Linked DNA regions of Lentimonas sp. CC4. The protein of the gene in region 1 interacts with the protein of each later gene in a pairwise test. Links are inferred from orthologs where the notes say so. Each region holds a gene or a part of one and is shown in the gene's direction. Other genes may lie near its edges. The genes, in order: GZZ87_RS09140 and GZZ87_RS00580.

Region 1 (3,070 bases):
ACTAATGCCCGCCGAAGTATTTGGCGTATAAACGTCCATCTGCTCGAATTGGCGCACCACAGCCGTGCCGTAGCGTGTCAACGAAGTGCCAATACGTGGCAAGATCGCATCTGGTGTATCAATCGGCGCCCCCTTATAATATAAATCTGGCTCACCATGCGCCAACTCCAGAGACAGACGCGTGGTATCCAGCACCTTCACTTTGTGACCTCGCTGCTTAGCAGCCTCGATCAGTCTTAGAGTGGAATAACATTTCGGGGCACAAGAGAGAATAGATAGATTCATCGTGCTAATAGCATCCTTTATTTTTAAGAATGAAAGCTAAATATACGCACTTCATTAATATATATTTTGGTGCATTCTAATTTGTAAAAGGTGCCTTCGAGGTATGTCGCGACTCCAGCGTAGGGGCTTTGCTCGCGAAGACCGCGCAAAGGCCACAAGCACACATCGTTCTATAACGCTTCCGCCCCTCACGGGTGCCTACAGAGTATATATCCATTGCTAAATCATAAGACATTCGGGAGCGCTGATGTCTCCGCCTCGTCTTGCGTTGTGCTGGCGCATACATTGAGTGCTTTCGTTCTGTGCTAAGGCTCGGCAGACGGCGCAGAGGCCGTCCCTCCCCAGGCAACCAGCACATTAAACAGATCCGCATGAGCCACGGCACTTTTCACACATGATGAGGCGCGTGAGTAGTTTTCGGCATTCAGCCCCCAATTCAGTCTCTTACGAATGCCAAGCTTGATTCGGCTGCCAAGAGCCTCTCTAGTCACACCCCGACACCCATCTATGAAAGCACTGATCAGCCCATCCGCTGCGCGCCAACACATCGACGCGCACCTACCCTCCATCCCCGCCATCAGCTGCCCATTGGATAAATGCGCTGGGCGTATTTTACGTGAAGCAGTCACCGCCGACCGCCCGCTCCCCCCGTTTGATCGCTCCATGATGGACGGTTATGCCATCCGTGCAGCCGACGCCACACAGAGCGATACCTTTACCATCGTCGCTCAAGCCCCAGCTGGAGCGCCTCCGGTCGAACTGGGCACAACACAAAACGTCTGCGCTGAAATAATGACCGGCGCCGTCGTGCCCGCCGACGCGGACTGCGTGGTGCCCTACGAAGTCACCGAACGAATCGACGAGCAAACGATTCGCCTGCTGAACGCATCCGACCACGTATCGGGCAACTGCATTCATCCACTCGGCAGCGACCACCCGGTGGGCAAAGTGCTACTCTCACCCAACACAGTGATCGGCAGCCGTGAAATCGCCATCGCCGCAACCTGTGGTAGCGCGCAGCTACTAGTCACGAAAATGCCAACGATCGCCATCGTCAGCACAGGCGACGAGCTCGTCGATGTCGCAAATACACCGCAGGCGCATCAAATCCGCCGCTCCAACGACCTCTCCATCGAGACCGCATTGACCAACGCACAACTCAGCGCGCAAAACCGCACGCACCTGCCCGACGATGCCGCGATCTCTAAAACCAAGCTGGCCGAATTGATTGAGCAAAACACCTTTCTCATTGTTAGCGGCGGCATCTCAATGGGCAAAAAGGATTACATCCCATCAACTCTGGACGAATTAGGACTACAAAACCATTTCCACGGCGTGCTGCAAAAACCAGGCAAGCCCTTTGGCTATTGGAGCAACGGCCACTGCGCCGTATTCACCCTACCAGGCAATCCGCTCTCCACACTCGTCGCACTACACCACTACGTAATACCAGCGATCAAGCAGGCAATGGGTGCACCTACTGATGCCACCAGACGCACGGTGCAACTCGCTGAGCCCGTCAAAGCCCGCGACGACATCACCGTCTTTCTACCAATCAAACTAGGCACCAATAATACCGCCCACAGCACTCCCGCACAAAACTCTGGCGACCTCGTCCGTATCCTACAAAGCGACGGCTACATCGAGCTCCCGCCGTCCGAAACCAAGACCTACGCGATTGGCGAGACCTTCGAATTCCATCCTTGGCTGTAATATCTCAAGGGAAGCCTAATTAGTAGAAAGCGCTGCGAATCTGCTAGATGTGCGGGTTACTTTGGGAGGGATGGCCTCCGCGCCGTCCGCCGAACCTAAGCACCGAGCCAAAGCACAGATCCTCTGCACCAGCTCACCGCAAGACGAGGCGGAGCTCGTCCCTCCCGAAATCACAACACACAGTGGGAGGGATGGCCTCCGCGCCGTCCGCCGAGCCTCAGCACCGAGCCAAAGCACAGATCCTCTGCACTAGCACGACGCAAGACGAGGCGGAGCTCGTCCCTCCCGAATGGGGTGAGTGAAAATTCACAATTCTTGATTCGCGGCTGTAATATTCTAAAGCAAAGCCTCTCCACTAAATCTATGCCCAACGCCTTGAAAAAGTGCTAAAAGCCGATACGGTTTTTCCCACTATAATACCTTGCCCCCATAATACGGGTGAACCACCACGAATAGACCATCATGCAAATCAAACGCACTGCCACCAAAGCCCCAGCAAAGAAAGCCACTACCAAACGTGCAGCGAAGAAAGTAATCACTAAACGTGTCACCCAAAAAGCGACGACAAAGCGTGCCGTCAAAAAAACCGCAGCGAAGAAGACGCCTACCAAGAAGGCCACCACCAAGCGCGCGGTGAAGAAAACGGCAGCGAAAAAAGTGCCTACTAAGAAAGTCACCATCAAGCGCGCGGTGAAGAAAGTCGCAGTCAAACGGAAGGTCGCAGCCCCGAAACCGACAGTCGGCTTCGTCGGCGTAGGCCGCATGGGCGCGAACATGGCGCGCCACCTACACGCGTGCGGCTACACGATTAGCGCCCTCTACGACATCAATTCAGATGCCGCTGCAACACTTGCCGACGAGCTCAGTTCCAATGCAGTCAAAAAGCTCAGTGCCGTCACTGCCGCGTCCGACATCGTCATCACCGTCGTAACCGATGATGCCGCGATGCAACGAATTTACCGCAGCAAGAAAGACAGCCTACTACAAGGAGCCGCTGGCACACTGTTTATCAACTGCGCGACGCTCAGCCCGCAGGTGCATGTCGACATCGAGGCAAAAGCCGCGGCAGTCG
Region 2 (3,127 bases), 2.0 Mb from region 1 along the record:
GCTGAAGCTGCTGATCCAGCGACGATGCCACCACGACAGAAGTCGCGAAAAACATGATCACAGCATTCGAAACCGCGTCACCACAACTTGAATCCTTAATTCGCTTCGAGAAATCTTGATTCAGCCCCTCCAGCACCTCGTAAAGCTCTTTCAAATGGGTCAGCTCCCAGTCCGGCTCACCGCCCTCTAGCTGCACAAAATACTGCTTCGTCAAATACGAGCCCACCGTCCGGTGCAATGTCTCACGCGTTGAACAAAACGGGATATGAAAACTCGCCATTGCCCCCAACTCCTTTAGCACCGGGCACCCACTGGTCGCCATCATCAAGCCCATCAACGAATTGATCCCAACCTGTAAATCGCAGTCATTACTGTATTTGCGTGCCGCAGCCTCGACAGTGACTTGCACACGCTCGGTCGAAGCATCATTAGGAAAGGCATCTAGCAAGCCATGCATCCTGGTGGCCACTGGGCAATATTTACAATCAGCCGTGCTCAGAGGGCAACACGCGCACTGCCGATGCTCCAACCGAGCCCAATCTGGAAATGCCTCGCTCGACTCGAGGTCATGCGGCTCTGTCTCAACGTCAAAGACCACCTCTCGATCCTTGACTTGAAAAATATAGCGCACCACTCCGTCATTCATGCCGTTACAATAAAGGGGCAATTCAAGCACCGTCGATACATCAATGCAGAAACCCGCTCATTTTTCTGACTTATTTACCACAATTAGGTTTTTCACCCCACCCGACAGACTTAAGATTGTGTCCCGAAAGGAGAATCCCTCATATTGCCGCACACATGGAATTTACACATATCGATAAGGACCAACGCCCGACCATGGTCGACGTTTCTGAAAAAAACGTAACGGAGCGCACCGCCATCGCAGAAAGCTTCGTCAACCTCGGCCCAGAAATCATGAGTGCTTTAACCGAAGCAGGTTGGAGCTGTAAGAAAGGCCCCATTCTCGATACTGCGGTCATCGCTGGCACCATGGCCGCAAAAAAGACCTCCGAGCTCATCCCGTTTTGCCACCCGCTCAACCTGAAATCCATCAAAATTAAAATCGAGCCCGTCGATGACTCCCGTCTCAGAATCGAAGCCTTCGTCAAAGTGCTCGACCAGACCGGGATCGAAATGGAAGCCCTGACCGCTGCCAGCGTGGCCGCACTGACGATCTACGACATGTGCAAGGCCGTCTCGAAAGACATCGTGATCGAAGAGACTCGCCTCGTTAAAAAAACCGGCGGCAAGAGCGACTACACACTCTCACAATCATGAACCAAGCAATCTACGGCCTCCTCCTCGTCGGCGGTGAAAGTCGCCGCATGGGCAGTGACAAAGCACTGCTCAGCTACGACGGCAAAACGACACAACTCGAACACACCGCCGCACTTCTGCAAACCGTGTGCCCACGCGTCTTCATCTCGCAACGCGAGGAGCAGCCCTTCCCCACGCCCGCAGGCACCGAAGCGATCTTTGACAGTGTCGAAGACGCCCGCGGCCCACTGCGGGGCATCCTCTCAGCGATGCACGCACACCCCGACGCCCACTGGCTCGTTCTAGCCTGCGACCTGCCCAACCTGACAACTGCCGCACTGGATAAACTGATCGCCGAATTTCGCGCAGCACCGAGCGCAGAGTTGACCGCCTACCGCAGCAGCCATGACGGGCTCCCCGAACCGCTTTGTGCGATCTATCCGGCAGGCAGCGACGCAGGACTCCTCGCACTCGCGCAAGAGCTCGGCAAATCCTGCCCCCGCAAATTACTGATCATCAAAGAAGCCGCCCTCGTTGAGCAAGACGACCCACGCAGCCTCGATAACATCAACACTGCCGAAGAATTTAAGGAGCTCACACAGTAGAAGCGGCTTCCAGCCGCTTTCCTTCAAACTGAAATAAAGCGACAAGAGTGTCGCTGCTACAATCCTCACTCATGCAAATCAAAGTCATCTATTTCGCCCAACTCGCCGACCTCGCTGGAAAAAGCGAAGAAACGCGTGAACTCACCGACAGTTCACCCGCCGCGCTTTACACCGAAGTCAGCGCCGCCTACAACTTCCCGCACGAGTTCACACAGCTACAAGTGGCAATCAACCACCACCTATCGGCCCACGAAACCGAGCTTAAGGACGGCGACACGATTGCCTTTCTGCCGCCAATGACTGGCGGGTGATTTAAGTGAGTCACTTGACATTGCTGTCTGACTGTCCAAGACGAATACAACAGACAGGAATGTCTGTATCACCTACCATGAAATTTAAACTAACCGACACACCCATCAATCCGATGGAGCTGCGTAAAGAACTCCTATCACTTTCAGCCGGCGGCTACTGCAGCTATGAAGGCTGGGTGCGCGATCACAACGAGGGCAAAGCTGTCGCCGCGCTCCACTACCACGGCTATGCGGAGCTTGCAGATGGCATCGCTCTAACAATCATCGATGAGGCCAAAGCAAAGTTTCACATCGAAGACGCCGCCATCGTGCATCGTTTCGGCGCACTCACTACTGGCGATATTGCCGTCTGGGTCGGCGTGACCGCACACCACCGTGGCGACACCTTTCTAGCCGCCCGCTACATCATCGACAACGTCAAGCACCGCCTACCGATCTGGAAGAAGGAAGTCTATACCGACGGCACCGAAGCCTGGATCGAAAGTAACCACTGCGGCTGCACCGACCCGAAAAACCTTGAGCACCATGATCACGATGAACCGCACGAGCATCATCATTACTAAAATGCAGTGCACATAGTTAGCCACGAAGAGGCACAAATATTCACAAAAACTTAAACACAACAAACTCATGCGCTCTAGCGCATGCTGACTAAATTTTCGTGCCTCTTTGTGGCAAAAAATCACCCGACTCCAGATCTCAATCGATGAATATAGAAATCAAAGCCCTCTACATTTCCAGCGGCCACGACTTCGTCGGTCGTCACGGCAAAGGCCGACTCGATCATGGTATCAAAAAAGTGGAGTCAGTCGAGTGCCTCGCAGGGCGCGGTATCCTCAACGACCGCTACCTCGACCATGAAGAAGACTTTAAGGGGCAGATCACTTTCTTTGATTGGGAAGTCTATGACCGCATCCGCACACAGTGCAACTTGCCCGACTTAGACCCCGC

The links.
Region 2: the proteins of GZZ87_RS09140 (region 1) and GZZ87_RS00580 interact in binary tests that used the Escherichia coli proteins (3 or more experiments, as listed by UniProt). The link is inferred for Lentimonas sp. CC4 from one-to-one orthologs.

Annotation. Positions count from the first base shown.
Region 1 is NZ_CACVBO010000001.1:2,087,030-2,090,099, reverse strand. The notes cover bases 14-2,895. They hold GZZ87_RS09140 (molybdopterin molybdotransferase MoeA), read left to right. Parts: upstream 14-792; coding sequence 793-1,998; downstream 1,999-2,895. Other genes in these bases: GZZ87_RS09130 (NAD(P)-dependent oxidoreductase), read left to right, coding at 2,461-2,895; GZZ87_RS09145 (RimK family alpha-L-glutamate ligase), read right to left, coding at 14-285. Outside these bases: more of GZZ87_RS09145, read right to left, coding at 1-13; more of GZZ87_RS09130, read left to right, coding at 2,896-3,070. UniProt on the Escherichia coli protein: Catalyzes the insertion of molybdate into adenylated molybdopterin with the concomitant release of AMP.
Region 2 is NZ_CACVBO010000001.1:133,192-136,318, forward strand. The notes cover bases 133-3,071. They hold GZZ87_RS00580 (NTP transferase domain-containing protein), read left to right. Parts: upstream 133-1,277; coding sequence 1,278-1,865; downstream 1,866-3,071. Other genes in these bases: GZZ87_RS00570 (hypothetical protein), read right to left, coding at 133-646; moaC (cyclic pyranopterin monophosphate synthase MoaC), read left to right, coding at 802-1,281; GZZ87_RS00585 (MoaD/ThiS family protein), read left to right, coding at 1,937-2,176; GZZ87_RS00590 (molybdenum cofactor biosynthesis protein MoaE), read left to right, coding at 2,254-2,739; GZZ87_RS00595 (MOSC domain-containing protein), read left to right, coding at 2,883-3,071. Outside these bases: more of GZZ87_RS00570, read right to left, coding at 1-132; more of GZZ87_RS00595, read left to right, coding at 3,072-3,127. UniProt on the Escherichia coli protein: Transfers a GMP moiety from GTP to Mo-molybdopterin (Mo-MPT) cofactor (Moco or molybdenum cofactor) to form Mo-molybdopterin guanine dinucleotide (Mo-MGD) cofactor.